Regions from separate parts of the Enterobacter mori genome, predicted to be linked through region 2. Evidence: predicted binding sites of a transcription regulator. Region 2 holds the regulator's gene; each other region holds the start of a gene.

Region 1 (7,331 bases), 1.2 Mb from region 2:
TGTCGTCAAACGTCTTAGCGAATACCGCATTCAGCAATCCGGCCAGCGAGAACAGGATCGCAGTGAGCAGCAGCGTCAGCGCCACAAACAGCCACGAGTGCACCTGGAACGGCACGAAGAACAGCGAAATCGCCGTCACCAGAATACCTACGCACAAACCGCGCGCCACGCCGCCGCCCACGTAACCGGCAATGATCACGTGCGTTGGCACCGGCGCCACCAGCAGTTCTTCAATGTTGCGCTGGAACTTAGCGCTAAAGAATGAGGATGCCACGTTGGCATAAGCATTGGTGATCACCGCCATCATGATCAGGCCCGGCACGATAAACTGCATGTAGGTAAAGCCGTGCATCTCACCAATGCGGGAACCGATCAGGTTGCCAAAGATGATGAAATAGAGCGTCATGGTGATCACCGGCGGCACCAGGGTTTGCACCCAGATGCGCATAAAGCGGTTGATCTCTTTCGCCCAGATACTTTTCAGCGCGACCCAGTAAAGATGCGTCATGCCTTGTCTCCTTGTTTTTCATGCACCAGAGAGACAAACAGCTCTTCCAGTCGGTTCGCTTTGTTGCGCATACTCAATACCTGAATGCCCTGCGCGCTCAACTGTGAGAAGACGCTGTTGATGCCCTGCTCGCGCAGCACTTCCACTTCCAGCGTCGAGGTATCCACCAGACGATAGTTATACCCTTCCAGTTTCGGCAGCGCGCTTTTCGCCGCCAGGTCGAGGATGAAGGTTTCTGATTTCAGCTTGGAGAGCAGATTTTTCATCGAGGTGTTTTCCACCAGTTCACCGTGCTGAATGATGCCGATGTTACGGCACAGCATCTCTGCTTCTTCGAGATAGTGCGTCGTCAGGATGATGGTCGTGCCTTTATCATTCAGATCCTTCAGGAAGCCCCACATGGACCGGCGCAGTTCGATATCCACGCCCGCGGTCGGTTCATCGAGGATCAGCAGCTTTGGCTCGTGCATCAACGCGCGGGCAATCATCAGGCGGCGTTTCATCCCACCGGATAACATGCGCGCGCGTTCGTTACGCTTTTCCCACAAATCGAGCTGTTTAAGGTATTTTTCGCTACGCTCAATCGCCTCTTTATACTCAACGCCGTAGTAACCCGCCTGCTGAACGACAATCTGCTGTACCGTCTCAAACGGGTTGAAGTTGAACTCCTGCGGCACCAGCCCCAGCTGGCGCTTGGCGTTGACTACATCTTTCTGCAGATCGTAGCCAAAGACGCTCACGCGACCTGAGGTTTTGTTCACCAGCGAACTGATAATGCCGATCGTGGTGGATTTCCCCGCCCCGTTCGGTCCAAGAAGCGCATAGAAATCCCCCGCCTCTACTTTGAGATCTATCCCGCGTAGCGCCTGAACGCCGCCCGGATAGGTTTTTTTAAGCTGCTCAAGCTCCAGTGCAATTGCCATGAATTAAACTTACCTTCAGTTCTTACACACCTTGTGTGGTTTCATTAAAAGTCGGGTTACCCTATAGTAGCGCAACGCAATTACCAGGTTACAGGCCGTTAACGTCCATGAATAACATAGATACACTCATCAGCAACAATGCACTATGGTCAAAGATGCTGGTTGAAGAAGACCCCGGATTTTTCGGTAAGCTGGCGCAAGCGCAAAACCCACGCTTTCTATGGATTGGATGTTCCGACAGCCGCGTCCCGGCAGAACGCCTGACCGGTCTCGAACCTGGCGAACTTTTTGTTCACCGTAACGTCGCCAACCTTGTTATTCATACCGATCTCAACTGCCTTTCTGTCGTTCAGTATGCCGTTGACGTGCTGGAAGTTGAGCACATCATTATTTGCGGCCACTACGGTTGCGGCGGCGTACAGGCGGCGGTTGAAAATACAGAGCTGGGGTTAATCGATAACTGGCTGCTGCACATCCGCGATATCTGGTTCAAACATAGCTCACTGTTGGGTGAAATGCCGCAGGAGCGTCGACTTGATACCCTTTGCGAGCTGAACGTGATGGAGCAGGTCTATAACCTGGGCCATTCAACGATTATGCAGTCCGCCTGGAAACGCGGGCAGAAGGTTTCCATCCACGGTTGGGCGTACGGCATTCACGATGGCCTGCTGCGTAATCTGGAAGTGACCGCCACCAACCGCGAAACGCTGGAGCAGCGTTACCGTTCGGGCATTGCCAACCTCAAGCTTAAGCACGTAAACCATAAATGAGTGCCCATTAAAAAGCCGGGTGGCGGCTGCGCCTTACCCGGCCTACATGTGCCCATTCGTAGGCCCGGTAAGCGTAGCGCCACCGGGCAAAGACACTACTCGTCCAGAATCACTACCTTCCCAACATACGGCAGATGGCGATAACGCTGCGCGTAGTCGATGCCATAACCCACCACGAATTCGTCCGGAATAGAGAAGCCAACGAACTCCACCGGCACCTGCACTTCACGACGATCGGGCTTATCCAGCAGCGTACAAATCGCCAGCGATTTAGGCTGACGCAGGCTCAGGATCTCGCGCACTTTAGAGAGCGTGTTGCCAGAGTCGATAATGTCCTCAACGATCAGCACATCTTTGCCACGAATATCTTCATCCAGATCTTTCAGGATTTTCACATCACGGGTTGTGGACATGCCGCTGCCGTAGCTGGAGGCGGTCATAAAATCGACCTCATGGGACACCTGCACTTCACGGCACAGGTCTGCCATGAACATGAAAGAGCCACGTAAAAGACCGACCAGCACCATTTCGCTGCCGCTGTCCTTGTAATGTTCGGTGATTTGACGACCCAGTTCGGCGATACGCGCTTTGATCTCGGCTTCCGGGATCATCACTTCAACAGTATGTTTCATATTACTAACCATATGATTTTAATGAAAATCTCTCAATGCAGGTGAATGTATTTCCGGCATCGATACGCAAGCCAGCCATTATACCAGCAAATGGATAACCCTGGCGCATGAGTTATAAAAAGCAAATATTGTGATTCCGATCACACTTGTTAATACCTATAATTAGTTGCTAGCAAATTATTAACAAAAACTGACGAGTACACTTTCTATGGCTGAAACAAACTCTAAACAGCCGCGTCTACTGGTGACATTAACAGCCGCGTTCGCAGCCTTCTGCGCGCTGTATCTGTTAATCGGTGGCGTCTGGCTGGTCGCTTTAGGCGGCTCCTGGTACTACCCGATTGCAGGTCTGGTTATGGTTGCCGTAACCGTCCTGCTGTTGCGTAGAAAACAATCTGCACTGTGGCTGTATGCCGCACTCCTTCTTGCCACTATGATCTGGGGCGTCTGGGAAGTCGGTTTTGATTTCTGGGCACTGACGCCGCGCAGCGACATCCTGGTCTTCTTTGGTATCTGGCTGATCCTGCCGTTCGTCTGGCGTCGCCTGATTGTGCCTTCCAGCGGTGCTGTGGCGGGCCTGGTTGTTGCCCTGCTGATTACCGGCGGCATTCTGACCTGGGCCGGTTTTAATGACCCACAGGAGATCAACGGTACGCTGAACGCAGAATCCACGCCTGCGGCTGCTATCTCGCAGGTCGCTGACGGTGACTGGCCTGCGTATGGTCGTAACCAGGAAGGCCAGCGCTACTCTCCGCTGAAGCAGATCAACGCGGACAACGTGAAGAACCTGAAAGAAGCCTGGGTATTCCGTACCGGCGACCTGAAGATGCCGAACGATCCGGGTGAACTGACCAACGAAGTCACCCCGATCAAAGTGGGCAACATGCTCTACCTGTGTACGGCGCACCAGCGTCTGTTCGCGCTCGACGCAGCCACCGGTAAAGAGAAATGGCACTTCGATCCACAGCTGAACTCTAACCCTTCGTTCCAGCACATCACCTGTCGTGGCGTCTCTTATCACGAAGCGCGTGCCGATAATGCCAGCCCGGAAGTCATTGCCGACTGCCCGCGCCGCATTATGCTGCCGGTGAACGATGGCCGTCTGTTCGCGATTAACGCCGAAACGGGCAAGCTGTGTGAAACCTTCGCTAACAAAGGCATCCTGAACCTGCAGACCAATATGCCGGACACCACGCCGGGTCTGTATGAGCCAACCTCACCGCCAATTATCACCGATAAAACCATCGTGATTGCCGGTTCGGTAACGGATAACTTCTCTACGCGTGAAACTTCCGGCGTCATCCGTGGTTTCGACGTAAACACCGGTAAACTGCTGTGGGCGTTTGACCCGGGCGCGAAAGATCCGAATGCGATCCCGTCGGACGAGCACACCTTTACCTTTAACTCGCCTAACTCCTGGGCCCCGGCGGCATATGATGCGAAGCTGGATCTGGTCTACCTGCCGATGGGCGTCACCACGCCAGATATCTGGGGCGGTAACCGCACGCCGGAGCAGGAGCGTTACGCGAGCGCTATCGTGGCGCTGAACGCAACGACCGGTAAACTGGCGTGGAGCTATCAGACCGTTCACCACGATCTGTGGGATATGGATATGCCGTCCCAGCCGACGCTGGCGGACATTACCGTCGATGGCAAAACCGTTCCGGTGATTTACGCTCCGGCCAAAACGGGCAACATTTTCGTTCTGGATCGCAGCAACGGTAAGCTGGTTGTGCCTGCACCGGAAAAACCGGTTCCACAGGGCGCGGCTAAAGGCGACTACGTCAGCAAAACCCAGCCGTTCTCTGACCTGAGCTTCCGTCCGAAGAAAGATCTCAGCGGTGCAGACATGTGGGGTGCCACCATGTTTGACCAGCTGGTGTGCCGCGTGATGTTCCACCAGCTGCGCTATGAAGGCATCTTCACGCCGCCGTCTGAGCAGGGCACGCTGGTCTTCCCGGGTAACCTGGGGATGTTCGAGTGGGGCGGGATCTCCGTCGACCCGAACCGTCAGGTGGCGATTGCTAACCCAATGGCGCTGCCATTCGTTTCCCGTCTGATCCCACGCGGTCCGGGCAACCCAATGGAGCAGCCGAAAGATGCGAAAGGCAGCGGTACCGAAGCCGGTATCCAGCCGCAGTATGGCGTTCCTTATGGTGTGACCCTGAATCCGTTCCTTTCTCCGTTTGGTCTGCCGTGTAAACAGCCTGCCTGGGGTTACATCTCCGGTCTGGATCTGAAAACCAACCAAATCGTATGGAAAAAACGTATTGGTACGCCACAGGACAGCATGCCGTTCCCGATGCCGGTTCCGGTGCCGTTCAATATGGGTATGCCAATGCTGGGTGGCCCAATTTCCACCGCCGGTAACGTGCTGTTCATCGCGGCAACCGCAGATAACTACCTGCGCGCGTACAACATGACCAACGGTGAAAAACTGTGGCAAGGCCGTCTGCCAGCGGGCGGACAGGCCACGCCGATGACCTATGAAGTGAATGGCAAGCAGTACGTTGTCATCTCTGCCGGGGGTCACGGTTCGTTTGGTACGAAGATGGGCGACTATATTGTCGCGTATGCGTTGCCTGACGAAAACAAGTAACTGAAAAGCCCGGTGGCGCTTACGCTTACCGGGCCTACGGGTGCCCTATGTAGGCCGGGTAAGGCGAAGCCGCCACCCGGCTTTTTTTATACGGTAAAGCCCAGCATCATCCCCGTATCCTCATGCTCCAGCAGGTGGCAGTGCGCCATATAGGCAAACTCCTTCGGTGCCTCATGGTCAAACTTCACCAGCACCTCGCTGACGCCGCCTTCCACTCTCACCGTATCTTTCCAGCCCGCGCGGTGCGCATCCGGCGTTTTGCCGTTTTCTGAGAGAATGCGGAACTGGGTGCCGTGGATGTGGAACGGATGCAGCATCATGTCCCCTTCGCCCGAAATCACCCAGCGCTCAAACTGACCCTTTGTCGCAGTAAACATCGGCGTATTCATGTCGAAGGCTTTACCGTTAATCATATTGGCGTTGTGGAAATCGAAACCATGGCCGCCGTGATCCATGCCCCCCATCTTGCCGTGGTCCATATTCATATGGCCCATCATCTGCCCGTGGTGCATCCCCGCCATCGCCTGATTGCCGTACTTTTTCATCAGCGCCTGCATACCCATCATGTCGAGCATCGGATCCATGGCAAGCTGTAGCTTGCGCTGCGTAAGCCCGTCAAGCGACGGGAGCGCTGGCAGGGTGGTTAACGTATCCGGCAACGTGCCGGAAGCGGTCACCAGTAAAGGCTGAATACGCAGCACCGGATGCGGCTTATCAAATGGCGCAACCGCCATCCCCATCTGGCTGACTGGCAGGGTCACGAGGTCAAACGCCTTGCCGTCGCTGATGTCCACCAGCACCTCGAAGCGCTCGCCCATCAGCATCGGCAGCTCGTTCACTTTTACCGGCTCCGGCAGGAGTCCACCGTCGCTTGCCACCACGTACATCGGGCGCTTATCGCTGGCGGCGAAGTTCAGCGAGCGGGCGTTACAGCCGTTAAGCAGGCGTAAACGCAGCCAGCCCTTCGGCGCGGCATGCTGAGGGTAGATCGCGCCGTTGGTCAGCAGCGTGTCGCCAAACCAGCCCACCGCCGCACTCATCACGTCCAGTTGGTAATCAATTTGCCCGTCAGCGTTGAATTTCTTGTCCTGCACAATCACCGGAACGTCATCGATGCCCCACTGTTTCGGCAGGCGCAGCAGGCGGCTTTCATCGTCTTCAATCAGTACCAGCCCCGCCAGCCCCATCGCCACCTGATGGCCCGTTTTGCCGTGCTGATGCGGGTGGAACCAGCAGGTCGCCGCACGCTGGTCAGGGGTAAAGGTCACGCTGCGCTTGCCACCAGCCTTAATAACGCCCTGCGGTCCACCGTCCACTTCGCCCGGCACTTCCAACCCGTGCCAGTGCAGCGTGGTCTCTTCCGACAGCGTGTTATGGATATCAACGGTAACGGTTTTTCCTTTGCGTAACTGGAGTGCCGGGCCGAGGAGATTTCCGTTATAGCCCCAGGTTGTGGCGGTATTCGCACCAAAGGTCGTTTTGCCCGATTGCACCACAAGCTGGATACGACTGCGGGCATCAGCCGTCAGCAATTCAGGAATAGGCAGGGCAGGTCTGTCAGCCGCGAAAACCCCGCGACTCCAGAGAGGTAATGCGCTGGCAACCCCCAGCGCAGCGGAATATTTTAAAAAATCACGACGTTGCATGTTCATTTCCTTATTTCCAGCCGGCGATCTTTTGAGCATAAACCCTCCCCTTACCGGAAGGTCAAGTAAAGCGGCAATAATAAAGGTCGTCGGCCTGGCATCAAGTATGCTAACGTTAATTTTCCGTGATGCAGTGGTAGAAGCAATGAAGACGTTTTTCAGAACAATTTTGTTCAGTGGCCTGATGGCGATGTGTGCGAACAGTTACGCGCTGAGTGAAAACGAAGCAGAAGATATGGCCGATCTCACGGCG
Region 2 (7,331 bases):
GCAGTGCACGCTTTCCACCCAGCCGCTTTCAATGGCGGGTATCAGGGTTGGATGCGGGTTCAAGGTCCAGTGTTTACAGATTTTGCCTTTGAGTCCGAGCTGTTCGCCGTAGGTGGGCAACAGCAGCTCAATCGCCGCGGTGTTAAAGCCGATCCCGTGGTTCAGGGACTGCACCTGGTGTTCCGCGTAGATGCCTTTAATCGCCATCATCGCCATCAGGATATGTTCCTGTTTGATGAGGCGCGGGTCGCGGGTGAACAGCGGTTCGATGAAGAACGGCTTGTCGGCAACCACCACGTAGTCAATCCAGGAGCCTGGAATATCCACGCGCGGCAGATCGCACTCGTCTTCCACCAGCTCGTTTACCTGTGCGATGACGATACCGTCGTGGAACGCGGCGGCTTCCACCAGCGCCGGGGTATCTTCGGTACTCGCCCCGGTGTAGAGGTTGCCTTTACGGTCCGCTTTAAAACCGGCAATCAGCGCCACGTTGGGCGACAGGTCGACGTAGAGACGTGAATACAGTTCGATGTAGGTATGGATCGCACCGATTTCGAGCTGACCGTCTTCCAGCAGCTGCGAGATACGCAGGCTTTGCGTCCCGGAGAAGGAGAAGTCCAGCTTGCGGGCGATGCCTTTTTCAAAGATATCAAGATGCTCACTGCGGCCAACGCTCGGCATGATCATATGCAGGTCGTGAACGATTTGCGGGTTCACTTCAGCGAGTGAGCGGGAAAGGAAATCCGCCTGCTTCTGGTTGTTGCCTTCCAGCACGACTTTGTCGCCCGGGGCGATCAGTTTTTCCAGCATGGCGACAAGATCGCCGGTTGGCAGTACTTTGCCCTGCACCGGTACGGACGCCAGACGGCGCGCTTTCTCGCTGCGTCGTGTGTTCCATTGCCGGGTGGGTGTTTGCCCAGATAACATTATTAACCTCCTGATTCAGCACATCATTCTGATTTGCTTAACGTTGAGTAAAGTCTGCGCTCTGGCGAGAAAGGCATCAATTAAGCGTAGAGCGGAATCATTAGCCTGAGAGTAATAATCAAGGTAAAGATTTGTGATCGGGATCAGTTCATGGTTCGGAAATCCAGGCTAAACGGGGTACAATTCGGAAGGTATAGTAAATTTCTGACAAGAATCAGCATCGCCCTTATGACCCAAATCATTCCATCAGACTTCGACATTGCAGCCGAAGAGAGCGCAGAGTTCGTGCCCATGCGCGGCGTGGCTAACCCCCACCTGCAAACCATGCTGCCGCGCCTGATCCGCCGCAAGGTGCAGTTCACCCCGCACTGGCAGCGCCTGGATTTGCCGGACGGCGACTTTTTAGATCTCGCCTGGAGCGAAGCGCCGGAGCAGGCCCGACACAAACCTCGCCTGGTGGTGTTTCATGGTCTGGAAGGCAGCCTGCACAGCCCCTACGCCCACGGTTTAATCGAGGCGGCGAAAGCCCGCGGCTGGCTGGCGGTGGTGATGCATTTTCGCGGCTGCAGCGGCGAGCCGAATCGCCAGAAGCGTATTTATCACTCCGGGGAAACCGAAGACGGCACCTGGTTTTTGCACTGGCTAAGAGAGAACTTTGGCACGGTGCCAACGGCGGCGGTGGGCTATTCGCTGGGCGGCAATATGCTGGCCTGCCTGCTGGCGAAAGAAGGTAATGCGGTGCCGCTGGATGCCGCTGTTATTGTCTCCGCTCCCTTTATGCTCGAGCAGTGCAGCTACCATATGGAAAAAGGGTTTTCCCGCGTCTATCAGCGCTACCTGCTCAACCTGCTGAAGGCCAACGCCGCGCGCAAGCTGAAGGCCTACCCGGACACGCTGCCGGTTAGCCTGCAGCAGCTCAAGCGCGTGAAGCGTCTGCGCGAGTTTGACGATCTGATCACCTCGAAGATCCACGGTTTTGCCGATGCGATTGACTATTACCGTCAGTGCAGCGCCATGCCGCTGTTGAATCAAATCACCACGCCGACGCTAATCATCCACGCCAAAGACGATCCGTTTATGGATCATCACTCCATTCCGGCACCGGAGCATTTACCGGCCAACGTGCAGTATCAGCTCACCGAGTACGGCGGGCACGTCGGCTTTGTTGGCGGCACGCTGCGCAGGCCGAAAATGTGGCTGGAAACCCGCATCCCTGACTGGCTCACCTCTTTTCTGGACGGTAAAAAATGATTATCCCCTGGCAGGATCTCGCTCCCGAAACGCTCGATAATCTGATTGAAAGCTTTGTATTACGTGAAGGCACCGATTATGGTGAACAAGAACGTTCGCTCGAACAAAAGGTCAGCGATGTTAAGCGCCAGCTGAAAAGCGGCGACGTGGTGCTGGTGTGGTCCGAACTGCATGAGACGGTCAATATCATGCCCCGCAACGCGTTTCACGGCTGATCTGTAAACCTTTCCAGTCAGGGAGTTGCTATGTCTGCCAGACATCCGGTTATTGCCGTTACGGGCTCGAGTGGTGCGGGAACCACCACCACCAGCCTCGCATTTCGCAAGATTTTCGCACAGCTGAATCTCCAGGCGGCAGAAGTGGAGGGCGACAGCTTTCACCGCTATACGCGCCCGGAAATGGACATGGCCATCCGCAAGGCGCGCGATCTGGGCAAACACATCAGCTATTTCGGCCCGGAAGCCAACGATTTCGGCCTGCTGGAGCAAACCTTTCGCGAATACGGGCAAAGCGGTACCGGGCAGTCCCGCAAGTATCTGCACACCTACGACGAAGCCGTTCCCTGGAACCAGGTGCCGGGGACATTCACCCCGTGGCAACCCCTGCCGGAGCCGACGGACGTGCTGTTTTACGAAGGGCTACACGGCGGCGTGGTCACACCTCAACACGACGTCGCGCGTCACGTGGATCTGCTGGTCGGCGTGGTGCCGATTGTTAACCTTGAGTGGATCCAGAAGCTGACGCGTGACATGAGCGAGCGCGGGCATTCTCGCGAAGCGGTGATGGATTCCGTCGTGCGTTCCATGGAGGACTACATCAACTTCCTGACGCCGCAGTTCTCCCGCACCCACATCAACTTCCAGCGCGTGCCGACGGTGGATACCTCCAACCCGTTTGCGGCCAAAACAATCCCGTCGCTGGATGAGAGCTTCGTCGTCATCCATTTCCGCAATCTCGAAGGCATTGATTACCCCTGGCTGCTGGCGATGCTGCAGGGCTCGTTTATTTCGCACATGAATACGTTGGTGGTGCCGGGCGGAAAAATGGGGCTGGCGATGGAGTTAATTATGACGCCGCTGGTCCAGCGACTGATGGAAGGGAAGCAGATTGCGTGAGTTGTTTTGCCCGGTGGCGCTGCGCTTACCGGGCCTACGTTCGTGCTTTTGTAGGGCGGGTCAGCGAAGCGCCACCCGCCAAAAGATTATGCCTCGATCACTTCATACGAATGGGTGATTTTTACCGCTTTTTCCAGCATTAACGCCACTGAGCAGTACTTCTCCGCAGAAAGGTCTACGGCGCGTGATACTGCGGCATCTTTCAGTTCTTTCCCGGTCACGATAAAGTGCAGATTAATGTGGGTGAACAGGCGTGGCGCCTCTTCGCGACGTTCGGAAGTAAGCTTCACTTCGCAATCGGTCACATCATGACGACCTTTTTGCAGAATCGACACCACGTCAATTGCGCTGCATCCACCCGCTGCCATCAGCACCATTTCCATTGGGCTTGGGGCTTTATCGCCGGAGTTACCGTCCATCAAAATCTGGTGTCCTGACGCGGACTCGCCCAGGAACGTTAAACCTTCAACCCACTTCACGCGCGCTTGCATATTCTTAAACTCCAACGTTGCATTTTTGGTGACAGATTACGCGTGCGTTACATTTCTCGCAATGGAAGGCGACCTGCATCATGCTGAAGCGAGACACCAGGAGACACGCGGCGAAAGCTATGCTAAAACACTCTGGATGCTACAGTAATACATTGACGTTACACATGTATGCAGAGGACATCAAACTTTACTGGCTGCGAAACGTTACGGTAGCCGACTTCCCAGGGTATGGGTAAGAATTCGATTGCAACCCCAGAGTCCGGATGCATCTTATGACTCTGGTGACAGCTTATAACAGAGGATAACAGCGCATGGTGCTTGGCAAACCGCAAACAGACCCGACTCTCGAATGGTTCTTGTCTCATTGCCACATTCATAAGTACCCATCAAAGAGCACGCTGATTCACCAGGGTGAAAAAGCGGAAACGTTGTATTACATCGTTAAAGGCTCGGTGGCAGTGCTGATCAAAGATGAAGAAGGGAAAGAGATGATCCTTTCTTATCTGAACCAGGGCGATTTCATCGGTGAACTGGGCCTGTTTGAAGAGGGCCAGGAACGTAGCGCCTGGGTTCGTGCAAAGACAGCATGTGAAGTGGCTGAAATTTCTTACAAGAAATTCCGTCAGTTGATTCAGGTTAACCCTGACATCCTGATGCGTCTTTCTTCACAGATGGCGCGCCGTCTGCAGGTGACGTCTGAGAAAGTGGGTAACCTCGCCTTCCTGGACGTGACCGGTCGTATCGCGCAGACACTGCTGAACCTGGCGAAACAGCCAGACGCCATGACCCACCCTGACGGCATGCAAATTAAAATTACCCGCCAGGAAATTGGTCAAATCGTCGGTTGCTCCCGTGAAACAGTGGGCCGTATCCTGAAAATGCTGGAAGATCAAAACCTGATCTCCGCCCACGGTAAAACCATCGTGGTTTACGGAACGCGTTAATTCCGCTTAAACGGCGTGCCATCGCAAGGTGTCACGCCGTTTTTGTCTCTACTCCCCATGTGGCGCAGGCTGATCTATCACCCGGAAGTTAACTACGCACTGCGACAAACGCTGGTGTTGTGCCTTCCTGTGGCCATAGGGCTGATCCTCGGACACCTCCAGCAAGGTCTGCTGTTTTCCCTCGTTCCCGCCTGCTGCAACATTGCCGGTCTGGACACGCCGCATAAGCGCTTTTTCAAACGTTTGATCATCGGTGGCTGCCTGTTTGCTGGCTGTAGTCTCGCCGTACAGCTCCTGCTTGCCCGTGATATCCCGCTGCCGCTGATCCTGACCGTGCTGGCGATGACGCTTGGCGTGACGGCGGAAATCAGTTCGCTGCATGCGCGCCTGCTGCCCGCCTCGCTGATTGCGGCTATCTTCACCCTGAGCCTCGCCGGGAATATGCCGGTGTGGGAGCCGCTGCTGATCTACGCCCTTGGCACGCTCTGGTACGGGGTGTTTAACTGGTTCTGGTTTTGGCTGTGGCGGGAACAGCCGCTGCGTGAATCCCTGAGCCTGCTCTATGTGCAGCTTGCGGATTACTGCGAAGCCAAATACACCCTGCTCACCCAGCATACCGACCCGGAGAAATCTCTGCCGCCGCTGCTGACGCGCCAGCAAAAGGTTGTCGACCTGATAAGCCAGTGCTACCAGCAGCTGCACATGCTTGCCGCCAACAAGAACCACGAATACAAACGGCTGCTGCGCACCTTCCAGGTAGGGCTGGACCTGCAGGAGCATATCTCCGTCAGCCTTCACCACCCGCAGGAGGTGCAAAAGCTGGTGGAGCGTAGCCATGCCGAAGCGGTGATCCGCTGGAACGCCCAGACCGTCGCAGCGCGGCTGAGGGTACTGGCTGACGATATTCTCTATCACCGCTACCCCACGCGATTTAACATGGACAAACAACTCGGCGCGCTGGAGAAAATTGCCCGTCAGCACGCGGATAACCCGGTCGGCCAGTTTGCCGCCTGGCACTTCAGCCGCATCGCCCGCGTGTTGCGTACTCAGCGTCCGCTTTATCCGCGTGACCTTATGGCGGATAAGCAGAAACGTCTGCCGCTGCTGCCCGCGCTCAAAAGCTATCTGTCACTGAAATCCTCCGCCCTGCGCAACGCGGCGCGGATAAGCGTGATGCTGAGCATTGCCAGCCTGATGGGCATGGCGCTGCACCTGCCGAAACCCTACTGGATTTTAATGACCGTGCTGTTTGTCACACAGAACGGCTACGGGGCCACGCGAGTACGTATCTTCCACCGGGCTGGCGGAACGCTAGCCGGGCTGATTATTGCGGGCGTGACGCTTCACTTCCACGTGCCGGAAGGCTATACGCTGGTCGGGATGCTGGCGATCACCATGGTGAGCTATCTGATCATCCGTAAAAATTACGGCTGGGCGATGGTGGGCTTTACGGTCACGGCGGTGTACACACTGCAGCTGCTCACGCTCAACGGCGAACAATTTATCGTGGCTCGTCTGGTCGATACGCTGATTGGCTGCCTGATTGCCTTCGGCGGCATGGTCTGGCTGTGGCCGCAGTGGCAGAGCGGGTTGCTCAGGCAGAACGCCCATGACGCGCTGGAAGCCGACCAGCAGGCCATTCGCCTGATCCTCAGCGACGACCCGCAGCCCTCCCCGCTGGCGTATCAGCGGATGAAGGTCAACCAGGCGCACAACGCCCTGTTTAACTCGCTCAACCAGGCCATGCAGGAGCCGGGGTTTAACTCGCACTATCTTGCAGACATGAAGCTCTGGGTGACGCACAGCCAGTTTATCGTCGAGCACATTAACGCCATGACCACGCTGGCGCGCGAGCACACGATGCTGACGCCGGATCTGGCCCAGCGCTATTTGCAGTCGTGTGAAATTGCGTTGCAGAGATGCCAGCAGCGTCTGGAGTATGACTCGCCGGGCGAGGCGGGGGATTCGAATATTCTGGAGGCGCCTGAAACGCTGACCCATGGGCCGATGAGCACCCTGGAGCAGCATTTGCAGCGCGTTCTGGGGCATTTGAACACCATGCACACCATTTCGTCGGTGGCATGGCGTCAGCGCCCGCATCACGGGATTTGGTTAACGCGCGTGTTGAAACGAACGCCGTACTAATTTTGCCGGATGACGCTTCGCTTATCCGGCCTACGGTTTTGTAGGCCCGTGCAAGCGCAGCGCCGCCGGGCAATGAGGTTATCCCCGAACGATCTTCCCGACCGCCGAGGCAAAGCGGGTTAACCCGTCTTCAATATCTTTTTCTTCCACCACCAGCGACGGCGCAAAGCGCATCACGTCCGGTCCGGCATTGAGCACCATCACACCTTCGTGGGCGGCGGCGTGCAGAAAATCACGCGCGCGGCCTTTGAACTGCGGCTTCAGCTCGGCGCCAATCAGCAGCCCCATGCCGCGGATCTCGCTGAAAACATCATATTCATCGTTAATCCGCTGGAGATGCTCCACGAACAGCTCACGCTTCGCGCTAACGCCGTTCAGCACCTCAGGCGTATTGATAATATCAAACGCGGCACCCGCCACGGCGCTCGCCAGCGGGTTGCCACCGTAGGTAGAGCCGT
Region 3 (7,331 bases), 2.2 Mb from region 2:
CTCAGCGGGCATGAAAACCACCGGCAAACACTTCCCGGGACATGGCGCAGTGACGGCAGATTCTCACAAAGAGACGCCGCGCGATCCGCGTCCGGAAGCGGAAATCCGTGCCAAAGATATGTCGGTGTTCCGTTCGCTTATCACCGATAACAAACTTGATGCCATCATGCCTGCACACGTGATTTACAGCGATGTCGATCCGCGCCCGGCCAGCGGTTCACCGCACTGGCTGAAAACGGTGCTGCGTCAGGAGCTCGGTTTTAACGGCGTCATTTTCTCCGACGATCTGTCGATGGAAGGGGCGGCAATTATGGGCAGCTACGCGGAGCGCGGGCAGGCATCCCTGGACGCAGGTTGCGATATGATCCTCGTCTGCAATAATCGTAAAGGAGCCGTCAGCGTGTTGGATAACCTGTCGCCGATCAAAGCAGAGCGTGTTACACAATTGTATCATAAAGGTTCATTTAGCCGTCAGGAGCTGATGGATTCGGCGCGCTGGAAGACGGTCAACGCCCAGCTTGAAGCACTGAATGAGCGCTGGCAGGCACATAAAGCCAGCCTGTAAACCCTCCCGGAAGGCGTAGCGTGGTGAGAAGACAATGATCATCTATTTACACGGTTTTGACTCAAACAGTCCTGGTAATCATGAGAAGGTGCTGCAGCTGCAGTTTATCGACCCGGATGTACGGCTGATCAGTTACAGTACGCGTCATCCGAAGCATGATATGCAGCATCTGCTCAAGGAAGTGGACAAGATGTTACAGCTCAACGTCGATGAACGTCCGCTGATCTGCGGCGTGGGGCTGGGGGGCTACTGGGCCGAACGCATTGGCTTCCTGTGCGACATCCGCCAGGTCGTGTTCAATCCCAACCTGTTCCCGAACGAGAACATGGAAGGTAAAATTGACCGCCCGGAAGAGTATGTCGACATTGCCACCAAGTGCGTGAGTAACTTCCGTGAGAAAAACCGCGATCGCTGTTTAGTGATCCTCTCGCGCCAGGATGAGGCACTGAACAGCAGCAGGGCGGCAGAACTGCTGCATCATTTCTATGAAATTGTCTGGGACGAGGAACAGACCCACAAGTTCAAGAATATCTCCCCGCATCTGCAGCGCATCAAAGCCTTCAAAACGCTGGGCTAAGCCACAGCCTGCCACCCGTAACCCGGTATGCGTTTGCGACCGGGTTTCTTTTTGTCCAGAATTGTCTACTTTTAAGCCATCAAAACTTGATGCATATCAATTTTGGTATGACCAATGCGCCTGACGTGTTATTCTCAATTCACCTGAATGGTTTCAGTGCTGTAACTTGTTGTTAATTAAGGGTTATTTTTATAACTTTTAGTTAACAATTGGTTAATAATTTGAGGGGGTCACGTTGACTACGCCATTGAAAAAGATAGTGATTGTAGGCGGTGGTGCTGGCGGGCTGGAGCTGGCCACACAGCTGGGTAAAAAGCTGGGTCGCGGCAAAAAAGCCAAAATTACGCTGGTGGATCGCAACCATAGCCACCTGTGGAAACCGCTGCTGCACGAAGTGGCGACCGGTTCGCTGGATGAGGGCGTCGATGCGCTGAGCTATCTGGCGCACGCGCGCAATCACCATTTCCAGTTCCAGCTGGGATCCGTGGTGGATATTAACCGTGAAAGCAAAACCATTACTCTGGCCGAACTGCGTGATGAAAAAGGCGAACTGCTGGTTCCTGAACGCAAGCTGGCGTATGACACGCTGGTGATGGCACTGGGCAGTACCTCTAACGACTTCAACACGCCGGGCGTGAAAGAGCACTGTATCTTCCTCGATAACCCGCACCAGGCGCGTCGTTTCCATCAGGAAATGCTAAACCTGTTCCTGAAGTACACCAGCAATATGGGTGCCAATGGCAAGGTGAACATTGCCATTGTCGGCGGCGGCGCGACGGGCGTAGAGTTGTCCGCTGAGCTGCACAACGCGGTGAAACAGCTGCACAGCTACGGTTACAAAGGGCTGACTAACGACGCGCTGAACGTGACGCTGGTTGAAGCCGGTGAACGCATTCTGCCTGCGCTGCCGCCACGTATTTCCGGTGCGGCGCACAATGAGCTCACCAAACTGGGCGTGCGGGTGCTGACGCAGACCATGGTGACCAGCGCTGACGAAGGCGGTCTGCATACCAAAGACGGCGAGTATATCAAAGCGGATCTGATGGTCTGGGCGGCGGGTATCAAAGCGCCTGACTTCATGAAAGAAATTGGCGGGCTGGAAACCAACCGCATTAACCAGCTGGTGACAGAGCCGACGCTGCAAACCACGCGTGACCCGGAAATCTTCGCTATTGGTGACTGTGCATCCTGCGCGCGCCCTGAAGGTGGGTTCGTGCCACCGCGTGCTCAGGCCGCTCACCAGATGGCGAGTCTGGTGCTGCACAACATCCTCGCGCAGTACAAAGGGAAGCCGATGAAGTCGTATGTCTATAAAGACCACGGTTCACTGGTGTCACTGTCTAACTTCTCCACCGTGGGTAGCCTGATGGGTAACCTGATGCGCGGCTCCATGATGGTAGAAGGGCGAATTGCACGCTTCGTGTATATCTCCCTTTACCGTATGCATCAGATTGCACTGCACGGCTACTTCAAAACCGGTCTGATGATGCTGGTCGGCCGAATCAACCGCGTCATCCGCCCACGCCTGAAGCTGCACTGATATTTCTCTCCCTCCGGGCCATCCGGAGGGGTTTTTTAGCATTTCATGCTGTGCATCACACTTTGCGTGCTTAAGAGTTCTCTCAAACACGATATATCTCCCCCTGACGCCCATTTTTTAATCCTTTGTCTTATTGGCGAGGACAGACCCCTGTTGCAAAATAGTTTCCAATAGCAACAAAGGAGGAAGTCCCGTGAATAAATCAATGTTGGCGGGTATAGGGATTGGCGTCGCTGCTGCGCTAGGTGTGGCTGCCGTAGCCGGTCTCAACGTACTTGATCGTGGCCCGCAGTATGCGCAGGTCGTTTCCGCTACTCCGATTAAAGAAACCGTGAAAACCCCTCGTCAGGAGTGTCGTAACGTCTCCGTGACTCACCGTCGTCCGGTGCAGGATGAAAACCGCATTGCCGGTTCAGTTCTTGGTGCCGTAGCCGGTGGCGTGATTGGTCATCAGTTTGGTGGCGGGCGAGGCAAAGATGTGGCGACGGTCGTGGGTGCGCTGGGTGGCGGCTATGCCGGTAACCAGGTGCAGGGCGCGATGCAGGACAACGACACGTACACCACTACGCAGCAGCGCTGCAAAACCGTTTATGACAAGTCCGAAAAAATGCTGGGCTATGACGTAACTTACAAAATTGGCGACCAGCAGGGCAAAATCCGCATGGATAAAGACCCTGGCACCCAGATCCCTCTGGACAACAATGGTCAGCTGGTACTGAACAACAAAGTGTAAAAAAGATGTTCTCTGAACTTAGCTCCTCATGCGCTCAGGCTGAGGAGCTTTTTTTTGCCTTAAAGCTTAAGCAGTTCAGGCCACAGACGCAGCGTGGTTTGCGTAATACCCTGCAGTTTTTCAAGCGTAGCCCCTTCACGGGCGCTGATGGACATACCCTGTAGAATGCAGCTCAGGTATTGCGCCAGTTCCTGCGGGCGGCAGTGCGCCGGGATTTCACCCCGCTGCTGCCGCTGGGCCAGAAACGTACTTAACGTCTCCTCCTGCATGGCATGGCGTGATTTCACCGTATTGGCAATCTCTTTAGACGAAGCAGCAAGCGTGGCGGAGGTGTTGATCATAAAACAGCCCGCGGGTGTGTCTTTGCTGGTAAAGCAGGTCGCGACGGCACAGAAATAGTCCTGCAACGCCTGCTCAACGCTTTTCTCTTCGCAAAAAAGCTGCGCTTCGTGTTTTGCCGCAAAGCGCGAGATGTATCTGTCCAGCACTGCCCTGAACAGACCCTCTTTATTGGTAAATTCCGCATACAGCGTGGGTGCCTTGGCACCGGTCGCTTCTACCAGATCGGAAAGCGAGGTTGCTTCGTACCCATGTTGCCAGAAGAGTGTCATGGCCTTATCGAGCGCCGCATCCCTGTCGAACACTTTTGGTCGGCCACGGCTTTTCTTTGCGCAACTCGTGACTTCGGTTGTCATTTGCCGTTGGTCCTCAGTTGGTTTGTTGAATGACCATTATAAAAATAAACCCATCCCGAGACCAGAGTAGTTTGCTTAAAAATAAATTAATCATATGGGTATGAAAATTAACGAAAATAAAATTAATTTAACGGTCGTTATAAAAACATGTTGACGTGTGAGCTGGATCACATCTATCATTTACCTATCGATCGTTAAGTAAATAACTTACGACGCCCAATTCATCTGCCTAAAGGTAATATCATGAAAAACGTAAAAACCCTGATCGCTGCTGCTGTACTTAGCTCACTCTCTTTCGCAAGCTTCGCCGCTGTAGAAGTACAATCTACTCCTGCTGACCAACAAAAAGTGGGTACCATCTCTGCAAACGCGGGGACAAACCTGGGCTCTCTGGAAGATCAACTGGCGCAGAAAGCGGATGAGATGGGGGCGAAATCGTTCCGTATCACCTCAGTGACCGGCCCTAACACCCTGCACGGTACTGCTGTTATTTATAAATAAGCCCGGCTAAACCCTCATTTATGCCACTGCTATAAAAAACGCCCTGCATTTGCAGGGCGTTTTTTTTGGTACTTACATTGACTGCGGAGTGGCATCTCCATGTCGCGTGACGTCGATTGGCATTCCTGACCGGGCTTCCATCGCGCGCTCCATCACCACGCTATCGGTGTTCGTATTTGATTTAAAGCTCACCATCGCAGCATTCAGTGGAATGGGCAGCGTCTGCGGATCGTCACCGAGGTGTTTTGATAATGGCTGGTGAATTTCAACCAGCCGTACGCCGCCAGGCTCTTCCGAGGCCTTAATCGGCGTGTTGATAATATTCACTTTTGTGCCCGGCGTAATCACGCTGTAGAGGGTCTTGATGTCGTCATCGCGCAGACGAATACAGCCGGAACTGACGCGCATACCGATGCCGAAATCCGCATTCGTTCCATGCAGCAGATAAACCCCACCATATGCCGCGAGGCGGATCGCGTGATGACCCATTGGGTTGTCCGGGCCCGCTGGCACGACTGCAGGCAGATCGATCCCCTGAGCTTTATAGCGTGCGCGAATATTTGCCGTGGGTGTCCAGGTTGGGTTAGCACGTTTATCCGACACGGTAGTGACCATGGTTGGCGTCAGTGTGTCGCCGCCCAGTTGGCCGATACCGATAGGGTAAACGGTCACTTCTTTTTTACCCGGCGGATAATAGTAAAGTCGAAGCTCGGCAAGGTTAATCACGATCCCCTGGCGCGGTGCATCAGGAAGAATGGTCTGAAGCGGGATCGTCAGCACGCTGCCAGCGCGCGGCACGTAAGGATCGACACCGGGGTTGGCCTGCAGCAAGGCCAGAAAGCCGACGTTATATTTTTTGGCAATGGCCTCCAGCGAACCCCCGTTATCTTCAACGACATGAAAACGGTTTTGCCCGACAACGTTGCTGCCAGGGGGGGGAAGGGGCCAGGTGTTTGCGCGAGCAGGTAGCGCAACGGCTACCGTAGCGGCAAGCGCAAGCAGGGTGATCCAGCGAGTGAAACGCGAAGCGGTCATCATCATAATCCGTATAAATGATAAGGTTATTGTTTTATAAAGAGTTAAGGATAATTATGGCGAACAGGTGTGTCGGGAAGATCGGGTGAAGTGCAAAGAGTTTGTAAATTGTCCCCCGTTAGCCAGGCGCTAACGGGGGAGAAGATTACGCGATAGCGTTCTCTTCAAGCTGGCGCATAAAGTTGCGCACCCAGTCCATGCGGGTTTTGCGTTCTGTCAGTTCCTGAGTAAAACGCAGTCGCGTCGGGCCGTCCAGGCGGAAGTGCTGCGGCTGTTTTTGCAGCAAACCAATCAACCACATCGGATCGACATGGTTTTTTTCCGCGAACTCAATCACGCCGCCTTTTTCATTTCCTTCGAGCTTACGAATGCCCAGCTTTTGCGCCTGCTGACGGAGTCGCGCAATATCCAGCAGATTTCGCGCGGCATCCGGCAGCAGCCCAAAGCGGTCGATCAGCTCTACCTTAATCTCTTCCAGCTCGTTTTCTTTTTTCGCGCTGGCGATACGTTTGTAGAATGACAGACGGGTATTCACATCAGGAATGAAATCATCTGGCAGCAGAGAAGGCATACGCAATTCCACCTCGGTTTGCTGGCTGGTTAAATCTTCCAGCGACGGCTCGCGTCCGGCTTTCAACGCATCGACGGCATTTTCCAGCAGCTCCATATAGAGCGAGAAGCCGATGGTCTCCATCGAGCCGCTCTGGTCTTCACCCAGCAGTTCACCGGCACCGCGGATCTCGAGATCATGTGTCGCCAGCGCAAAGCCTGCGCCAAGGTCTTCCAGCGAGGCAATGGCTTCCAGACGTTTTTGCGCGTCGGTGGTCATCGCTTTCGGATGTGGCGTCAGCAGCCAGGCGTAGGCCTGATGGTGCGAACGCCCGACGCGCCCGCGCAGCTGGTGCAGCTGTGCCAGGCCAAAGTGATCCGCGCGTTCGATAATAATCGTGTTCGCAGTCGGGATATCAATACCGGTTTCAATGATGGTTGTACACACCAGCACGTTGAAGCGCTGGTGGTGGAAATCATTCATCACCCGCTCCAGCTCGCGCTCGCGCATCTGCCCGTGACCGATGGCTATACGCGCTTCCGGCACCAGCTCGGCCAGCCTGTCCGCCGCTTTCTGAATGTTTTCCACGTCGTTGTAGAGATAGTACACCTGACCGCCACGCAGCACTTCACGCAGGATCGCTTCGCGCACCACCAGATTGTCATACTCGCGGACAAAGGTTTTTACCGCCAGACGGCGCGCCGGTGGCGTCGCGATAATCGACAGATCGCGCATGCCGCTCATCGCCATGTTCAGCGTGCGCGGAATTGGCGTTGCGGTCAGGGTCAGAATATCGACGTCGGCACGCATCGCTTTGATGCGCTCTTTATGACGTACCCCGAAGCGGTGCTCTTCGTCGACGATCAGCAGCCCCAAATCTTTCCACTTCACGTCGCTTTGCAGCAGCTTGTGGGTGCCGATCAGAATATCGATTTTGCCTTCACTGGCCTGTTCCAGAATTTGCGTCTGCTCTTTGGCGCTGCGAAAACGTGAAAGCATCTCGATACGCACCGGCCAGTTGGCAAAGCGGTCGCGGAAGTTGTCGAAGTGCTGCTGGGCAAGCAGGGTAGTGGGAACCAGCACCGCCACCTGCTTGTTGTTCTCCACGGCCAGAAAGGCGGCGCGCATGGCGACT
Region 4 (7,331 bases), 630 kb from region 2:
CACGGTAAAGACGATGTCGGGGAGCTGCACAAGCGCCTGCCTGCAGACTGGCTGCTTTCTGCCGGGCTGGTTAACGGTCGCAACGTCTGGCGTGCCGATCTGACCGAGAAATATGCAAAAATTGAAGGCATCGTCGGCAAACGTGAGCTGTGGGTGGCATCCTCTTGCTCGTTATTGCACAGCCCAATCGATCTCAGCGTGGAGACCCGTCTCGACCCTGAAGTGAAAAGCTGGTTTGCCTTCGCCCTGCAAAAATGCGAAGAGCTGACGCTGCTGCGCGACGCGCTAAACAGCGGCGAGACGGCGGCGATTACCGAATGGAGCGCACCGATCCAGGCGCGTCGTCACTCGGCCCGCGTGCACAACCCGGCGGTGGAGAAACGCCTGGCGGCCATTACCGCGCAGGACAGCCAGCGCCAGAGCCCGTATGAAGTACGCGCCGAAGCGCAGCGTGCCCGTTTCAACCTGCCTGCGTGGCCGACCACCACAATTGGTTCTTTCCCGCAAACCACTGAAATCCGCGGCCTGCGTCTGGACTTCAAGAAGGGCAACCTGGATGCGAACAACTACCGCACCGGTATCGCGGAACATATCAAGCAGGCGATTATCGAGCAGGAACGCTTAGGTCTGGACGTGCTGGTACACGGCGAAGCCGAGCGTAACGACATGGTGGAATATTTTGGTGAACACCTGGACGGCTTCGTCTTTACCCAGAACGGCTGGGTGCAAAGCTATGGCTCCCGCTGCGTGAAGCCGCCGGTTGTCATCGGAGACGTCAGCCGCCCGGAAGCGATCACCGTGGAGTGGGCGAAGTATGCCCAGTCCCTCACCGATAAGCCGGTGAAAGGGATGCTCACCGGTCCGGTAACCATTCTTTGCTGGTCCTTCCCGCGTGAGGACGTGACCCGTGAAACCATCGCGAAGCAAATCGCGCTGGCGCTGCGTGATGAAGTGGCAGATCTTGAAGCCGCAGGCATTGGCATTATCCAGATTGACGAACCGGCGCTGCGCGAAGGTCTGCCGCTGCGTCGTAGCGACTGGGATGCCTACCTGCAGTGGGGCGTGGAGGCGTTCCGCATCAACGCCGCGGTGGCGAAGGACGACACCCAGATCCACACCCATATGTGCTACTGCGAATTTAACGACATCATGGATTCGATTGCCGCGCTGGACGCCGACGTGATCACCATCGAGACCTCGCGTTCGGACATGGAGCTGCTGGAGTCGTTTGAAGAGTTCGATTACCCGAACGAAATTGGGCCGGGCGTGTACGACATTCACTCCCCGAACGTGCCGAGCGTGGAGTGGATTGAAGCCCTGCTGAAAAAAGCCGCCCAGCGGATCCCGGCGGAACGCCTGTGGGTGAACCCGGACTGCGGTCTGAAAACCCGCGGTTGGCCGGAGACGCGAGCGGCGCTGGCAAACATGGTGAAAGCGGCGCAGAACTTGCGTCAGGCTTGATGAAGCGTAGGCCCGGTAAGGCGTAGCCGCCACCGGGCTTTCTTGCTTTTATGCTTTTTTCCCGCCGTACTGGCTAAACCACGCCAGCATCCTCTGCCAGCCGTCTTTGGCTGATTCTGCGTGATAGCTCGGGCGATAATCGGCATTAAACGCGTGTCCGGCATCCGGGTACACCACAATCTCCGCCTTCGCATTCGCCGCGCGTAGCGCATGGCGCATGGTCTCGACGGTATCAAGCGGAATACCGGTATCCTGACCACCATAAAGCCCTAACACCGGCGCATTCAAATCCGTGGCGATATCAACAGGCTGCTTCGGTGAGTTCAGCGTTTTTTCGCCCACCAGTTTGCCGTACCAGGCGACGGCTGCTTTCAGCTGCGGGTTATGCGCGGCATACAGCCAGCTAATGCGCCCGCCCCAGCAGAAGCCGGTCACCAGCAGACGATGTGCATCACCCCCGTTGCGCGCGGCCCAGCTGGCAACGTGATCAAGGTCAGCCAGCACCTGGGCATCCGGGACTTTGCTCACCAGATTGTTGAACAACGTAGGGATATCGCTGTAATCGTTTGGATCGCCCTGACGGAAATAGAGCTCTGGCGCAATAGCCAGGTACCCTTCCAGCGCCAGGCGGCGGCAGAGGTCGCGAATATGTTCGTGAACGCCAAAAATCTCCTGAACCACAATCACGATCGGCAGCGGACCCTCTGCTGATTTTGGCCGCGCGTGATAAGCAGGCATATTCTCCCCCTGCGAGGGGATGGAGGTCTCACCCGCAGTAATGGCTTCTTCTGAGGTTGAGACGATGGTTGAAGCATGCGGAGCCGCAGCAGGTGCAAAACCGGTTTTTTCAGTCATGGCATTCTCCGTACCAATGAGTTAGCGCAAAGGTAAATATAGTCACCAGGTTAACAACCCACAGTGCCTTATACGGTCTATCTTTTGTGCAGCACCTGTCGATATAACTTGTTAATGTGATGTAAGTCACTATTTAATGGAAATTAAATGCAATAAATTTCATTCATGGTGAGGTGTGTCACGAAATTATGCGTAGTGCTTCTGTAAAGTACCGTTTTACTTCTTCTGACTAACCGACCCACAGAGGAGTCACCCTATGTCTAAGTCTGATGTTTTTCATCTCGGCCTCACTAAAAACGATTTACAAGGGGCTACGCTCGCTATCGTCCCTGGCGATCCTGAGCGTGTGGAAAAGATCGCCGCGCTGATGGATAAGCCGGTTAAGCTGGCAGCGCATCGCGAATTCACCACCTGGCGCGCAGAGCTGGACGGTAAAGCGGTGATCGTGTGCTCTACCGGTATTGGTGGCCCGTCTACCTCTATCGCCGTTGAAGAGCTGGCGCAGCTGGGCATCCGTACTTTCCTGCGCATCGGCACCACTGGCGCCATTCAGCCGCACATCAACGTCGGCGACGTGCTGGTCACGACCGCGTCCGTGCGTCTGGACGGGGCAAGCCTGCATTTTGCGCCGATGGAATTCCCGGCAGTGGCCGACTTCGAATGCACCACCGCGCTGGTTGAAGCCGCGAAGTCCGTTGGCGCAACCACCCACGTGGGCGTAACTGCCTCTTCCGATACCTTCTACCCGGGCCAGGAGCGTTACGACACCTTCTCTGGCCGCGTGGTAAGCCGCTTCAAAGGCTCCATGGAAGAGTGGCAGTCGATGGGCGTGATGAACTATGAAATGGAATCTGCGACGCTGCTGACCATGTGCGCAAGCCAGGGTCTGCGTGCCGGTATGGTGGCGGGCGTTATCGTCAACCGTACCCAGCAGGAGATCCCGAACGCTGAAACCATGAAGCAGACTGAAAGCCATGCGGTGAAAATCGTGGTTGAAGCGGCGCGCCGCCTGATCTAATTCTCTCTTCGGTGCTAAAAGGCCGACATGCTCGGCCTTTTCTTTTTTGCGTAACGCCTCGCAGGAAAACCCTTTCAAACTGGACGTTCATACAGCACAATTCTATTTTGTGCGGGTTACACGTGGATGCAGGGGGCATTGTGGATATCTCAATCCTGGTTTATGCGGTAGTTACGCTGGTAAGCGTGGGGATTGGCTGGCTCATTTCCGGCTACCAGCATGCGCAGCAGAAAGCCGAACAGCTGGCAGAGCGCGAAGAGATCGTCGCCGAACTCAGCGCGACGAAACAACAGCTTGCGCTGAGTGACCACTGGCGCGACGAGTGCGAACTGCTCAATAACGAACTGCGCAATCTGCGTGATATCAATACCTCGCTGGAGGCCGATCTCCGTGAAGTGACCACCCGTCTTGAGTCCACCCAACTGCACGCCGAAGACAAAATCCGTCAGATGATCAACAGCGAGCAGCGTCTTAGCGAGCAGTTTGAGAACCTCGCGAACCGCATTTTTGAGCACAGCAATCGCCGCGTGGATGAGCAAAACCGCCAGAGCCTTAACAGCCTGCTGACGCCGCTGCGTGAACAGCTGGACGGCTTTCGCCGTCAGGTACAGGACAGCTTTGGTCAGGAGGCCCGCGAGCGCCACACGCTGGCGCATGAAATTCGTAATCTCCAGCAGCTGAATGCCCAGATGGCGCAGGAGGCGGTCAACCTGACGCGCGCGCTAAAAGGTGATAACAAAGCGCAGGGAAACTGGGGCGAAGTGGTCATGACGCGCGTGCTGGAGGCCTCTGGCCTGCGCGAAGGATACGAATACGAAACGCAGGTCAGCATTGAAAACGATGCGCGCTCGCGGATGCAGCCGGATGTCATTGTTCGTCTGCCGCAGGGCAAAGATGTGGTTATCGACGCCAAAATGACGCTGGTGGCCTATGAGCGCTACTTCAACGCGGAAGATGACTACACCCGCGAAACAGCGTTGCAGGAGCACATCGCCTCCGTGCGTAACCATATCCGTCTGCTGGGCAGAAAAGATTATCAGCAATTGCCGGGGCTGCGATCGCTAGACTACGTGCTGATGTTTATCCCGGTAGAGCCTGCCTTCCTGCTGGCGCTCGACAGACAGCCCGAACTGATCACCGAAGCGCTAAAAAATAACATTATGCTGGTCAGCCCAACCACGTTGCTGGTGGCCTTGCGGACCATTGCTAATCTGTGGCGTTACGAGCATCAAAGCCGTAACGCGCAACACATTGCCGATCGCGCCAGCAAGCTGTACGACAAAATGCGCCTGTTTGTGGACGATATGTCTTCGGTCGGGCAAAGCCTGGATCGTGCGCAGGATAACTACCGCCAGGCGATGAAAAAGCTCTCCTCCGGGCGTGGTAACCTGCTGGCGCAAGCCGAAGCGTTTCGCAGCCTGGGGGTGGAGGTGAAACGCGAGATTAATCCGGAATTGGTTGAACAGGCGACGTCGCAGGACGAAGAGTTTCGCCTGCGTGAAGGCGCAGATGAACAAAATACGCACAGTGAAGACAACGATTTAGCGGCGAATTTATCGCCAGAAGAGCAGCCGACGCGTTTCTTTCGCGGTGGTTGAATCGTAGGGCAAACGCGCCCAATCTGTTACACTTCACGAACATTTTACTGATAAGCAGGCTCTGAGATGGTTGACGATTCACAAGACACGACGCACTTTGGCTTTCAGACTGTAGCCAAAGCGCAGAAAGCTGACATGGTGGCCCACGTATTTCATTCCGTGGCGGCGAAGTACGATGTGATGAATGACTTGATGTCCTTCGGCATTCATCGCTTGTGGAAGCGCTTTACTATTGACTGCAGCGGTGTGCGTCGTGGACAAACAGTTCTCGATCTGGCTGGCGGAACGGGCGATCTGACGGCGAAATTCTCCCGTCTGGTGGGTGAAACCGGTCGCGTCGTGCTGGCAGATATCAACGACTCAATGCTGAAAATGGGACGCGAGAAACTGCGTAACATCGGCGTGGTGGGTAACGTGGAATATGTGCAGGCAAACGCCGAAGCGCTGCCGTTTCCGGATAACACCTTTGACTGCATCACCATCTCTTTTGGTCTGCGTAACGTCACCGATAAAGACAAAGCGCTGCGCTCCATGTACCGCGTGCTGAAGCCGGGTGGACGTCTGCTGGTGCTTGAATTCTCCAAACCGATTATCGAGCCGCTGAGCAAAGCCTACGACGCCTACTCCTTCCACGTTCTGCCGCGTATTGGTGAGCTGGTTGCGAACGATGCAGAGAGCTATCGCTACCTGGCCGAATCCATCCGTATGCACCCGGATCAGGATACCCTGAAAGCGATGATGCAGGACGCGGGTTTTGAAAACGTTGAGTATTTCAACATGACGGCGGGTGTCGTCGCGCTGCACCGCGGTTACAAGTTCTGAGTGGAGGTGTCCCGTGCCCTTTAAACCCTTAGTCACCGCAGGCATTGAGAATGTACTGAATGCCTTTCTGTATCGTGCTCCGGCGCTGAAGGCTGCGCGTCAGCGGCTTAACGGAAAGGTACTGCGTATCGTTTTAAAAGAGTTCTCGACGCCGCTTGTGCTGGTCTTCAGCGAGCGCCAGCTTGACGTTCTGGGTGAATGGGAGGGCGAGGCGGATTGCTCGGTCATCACCCATATGAGCGTGCTGCCAAAACTGCGCGATCGTCAGCAACTGACGGCGCTTATCCGCAGTGGTGAACTCGAAGTTGAAGGCGACATTCAGGTCGTACAGAACTTCGTGGCGCTCAGCGATCTGGCTGAGTTTGACCCGGCAGAACTGCTTGCGCCTTTTATTGGCGACATCGCCGCCGAAGGGATTGGGAAAGTTATTCATGGCGGTACGTCGTTCCTGCGCAAAAATCTGCAGCGACAGCAGCGCTATGCCGCAGAAGTCCTCACCGAAGAGTGGCGCATGGCCCCCGGGTCGCTGGAAGTGGCATGGTTTGCAGAAGAGACCGCTGCTGTTGAACGCGCGGTTGATGCGTTAACCAAACGCCTGGAAAAACTGGAGGGCAAATGACGCCTGGTGAAATTCGGCGCCTCTATTTTATTGTTCGCACCTTTTTGAGCTACGGGCTCGACGAGCTTATCCCCAGAATGCGTATCACGCTGCCGCTTCGTATCTGGCGGCGCACGCTGTTCTGGATGCCAAATCGCCACAAAGACCAGGTTTTAGGCGAACGCTTGCGTCTTGCGCTGCAGGAGCTGGGCCCGGTATGGATCAAGTTTGGGCAGATGCTTTCTACCCGCCGCGATCTCTTCCCACCGCAAATTGCCGATGAACTGGCGATGTTGCAGGATCGCGTTGCTCCGTTTGATGGGGTGAGAGCGAAGAAGCAGATCGAAGAAGCGATGGGCAATATTCCTGTAGAAACCTGGTTTGATGATTTCGACATTCAGCCGCTTGCATCGGCCTCCATTGCCCAGGTACACACGGCTCGCCTGAAAGAAAACGGTAAAGAAGTGGTTATCAAGGTTATTCGCCCGGATATCCTGCCGATCATCAAAGCCGATATGAAGCTGATCTACAGGTTGGCCCGTTGGGTACCGCGCTTGTTACCGGATGGCCGCCGACTGCGCCCGATGGAAGTGGTGCGGGAGTATGAAAAAACGCTGATCGACGAGCTCAACCTGCTGCGTGAATCGGCGAACGCCATTCAGCTGCGTCGTAACTTTGAAGACAGCCCGATGCTGTATGTTCCTGAAGTCTATTCTGACTATTGCAGCCAGAACATGATGGTCATGGAGCGTATTTACGGTATTCCGGTCTCGGATGTTGTTGCGCTGGAAAAGCAGGGCACCAACATGAAGCTGCTGGCCGAGCGTGGTGTGCAGGTCTTCTTTACCCAGGTCTTCCGCGACAGTTTTTTCCATGCGGACATGCACCCGGGTAATATCTTCGTGAGCTACGAACACCCGGAGGATCCGAAGTACATCGGGATCGACTGCGGGATTGTGGGTTCGCTGAACAAAGAAGA

The links. The regulator CRP, encoded in region 2, controls carbon source genes, mostly activating them, when cyclic AMP is high. The targets are predictions, from matches to a motif close to ATGTGANNNNNNTCACAT.
Region 1: hpt (hypoxanthine phosphoribosyltransferase) is a predicted target of CRP. The motif match lies at 2,962-2,979, and genes of this name have one in related genera.
Region 3: bhsA (multiple stress resistance protein BhsA) is a predicted target of CRP. The motif match lies at 4,266-4,283, and genes of this name have one in related genera.
Region 4: udp (uridine phosphorylase) is a predicted target of CRP. The motif match lies at 2,431-2,448, and genes of this name have one in related genera.

Annotation. Positions count from the first base shown of each region.
Region 1 is NZ_CP104285.1:783,041-790,371, reverse strand. Features, by position in the region: gene N2K86_RS03720 (ABC transporter permease) at 1-508, opposite strand, end outside; gene N2K86_RS03715 (ABC transporter ATP-binding protein) at 505-1,431, opposite strand; gene can (carbonate dehydratase) at 1,539-2,201, shown strand; gene hpt (hypoxanthine phosphoribosyltransferase) at 2,297-2,833, opposite strand; gene N2K86_RS03700 (glucose/quinate/shikimate family membrane-bound PQQ-dependent dehydrogenase) at 3,042-5,432, shown strand; gene cueO (multicopper oxidase CueO) at 5,519-7,078, opposite strand; gene N2K86_RS03690 (YacC family pilotin-like protein) at 7,224-7,331, shown strand, end outside.
Region 2 is NZ_CP104285.1:4,342,416-4,349,746, forward strand. Features, by position in the region: gene mdcA (malonate decarboxylase subunit alpha) at 1-927, opposite strand, end outside; gene N2K86_RS20620 (hydrolase) at 1,156-2,178, shown strand; gene N2K86_RS20625 (YheU family protein) at 2,175-2,393, shown strand; gene N2K86_RS20630 (phosphoribulokinase) at 2,424-3,293, shown strand; gene N2K86_RS20635 (OsmC family protein) at 3,380-3,784, opposite strand; gene crp (cAMP-activated global transcriptional regulator CRP) at 4,096-4,728, shown strand; gene N2K86_RS20645 (YccS/YhfK family putative transporter) at 4,786-6,873, shown strand; gene argD (bifunctional acetylornithine/succinyldiaminopimelate transaminase) at 6,952-7,331, opposite strand, start outside.
Region 3 is NZ_CP104285.1:1,759,061-1,766,391, forward strand. Features, by position in the region: gene nagZ (beta-N-acetylhexosaminidase) at 1-565, shown strand, start outside; gene ycfP (alpha/beta hydrolase YcfP) at 600-1,142, shown strand; gene N2K86_RS08295 (NAD(P)/FAD-dependent oxidoreductase) at 1,378-2,682, shown strand; gene N2K86_RS08300 (glycine zipper 2TM domain-containing protein) at 2,876-3,415, shown strand; gene comR (TetR family copper-responsive transcriptional repressor ComR) at 3,475-4,110, opposite strand; gene bhsA (multiple stress resistance protein BhsA) at 4,354-4,611, shown strand; gene ldtC (L,D-transpeptidase LdtC) at 4,684-5,649, opposite strand; gene mfd (transcription-repair coupling factor) at 5,792-7,331, opposite strand, start outside.
Region 4 is NZ_CP104285.1:184,181-191,511, forward strand. Features, by position in the region: gene metE (5-methyltetrahydropteroyltriglutamate--homocysteine S-methyltransferase) at 1-1,461, shown strand, start outside; gene N2K86_RS00925 (dienelactone hydrolase family protein) at 1,510-2,316, opposite strand; gene udp (uridine phosphorylase) at 2,573-3,334, shown strand; gene rmuC (DNA recombination protein RmuC) at 3,475-4,932, shown strand; gene ubiE (bifunctional demethylmenaquinone methyltransferase/2-methoxy-6-polyprenyl-1,4-benzoquinol methylase UbiE) at 4,999-5,754, shown strand; gene ubiJ (ubiquinone biosynthesis protein UbiJ) at 5,768-6,373, shown strand; gene ubiB (ubiquinone biosynthesis regulatory protein kinase UbiB) at 6,370-7,331, shown strand, end outside.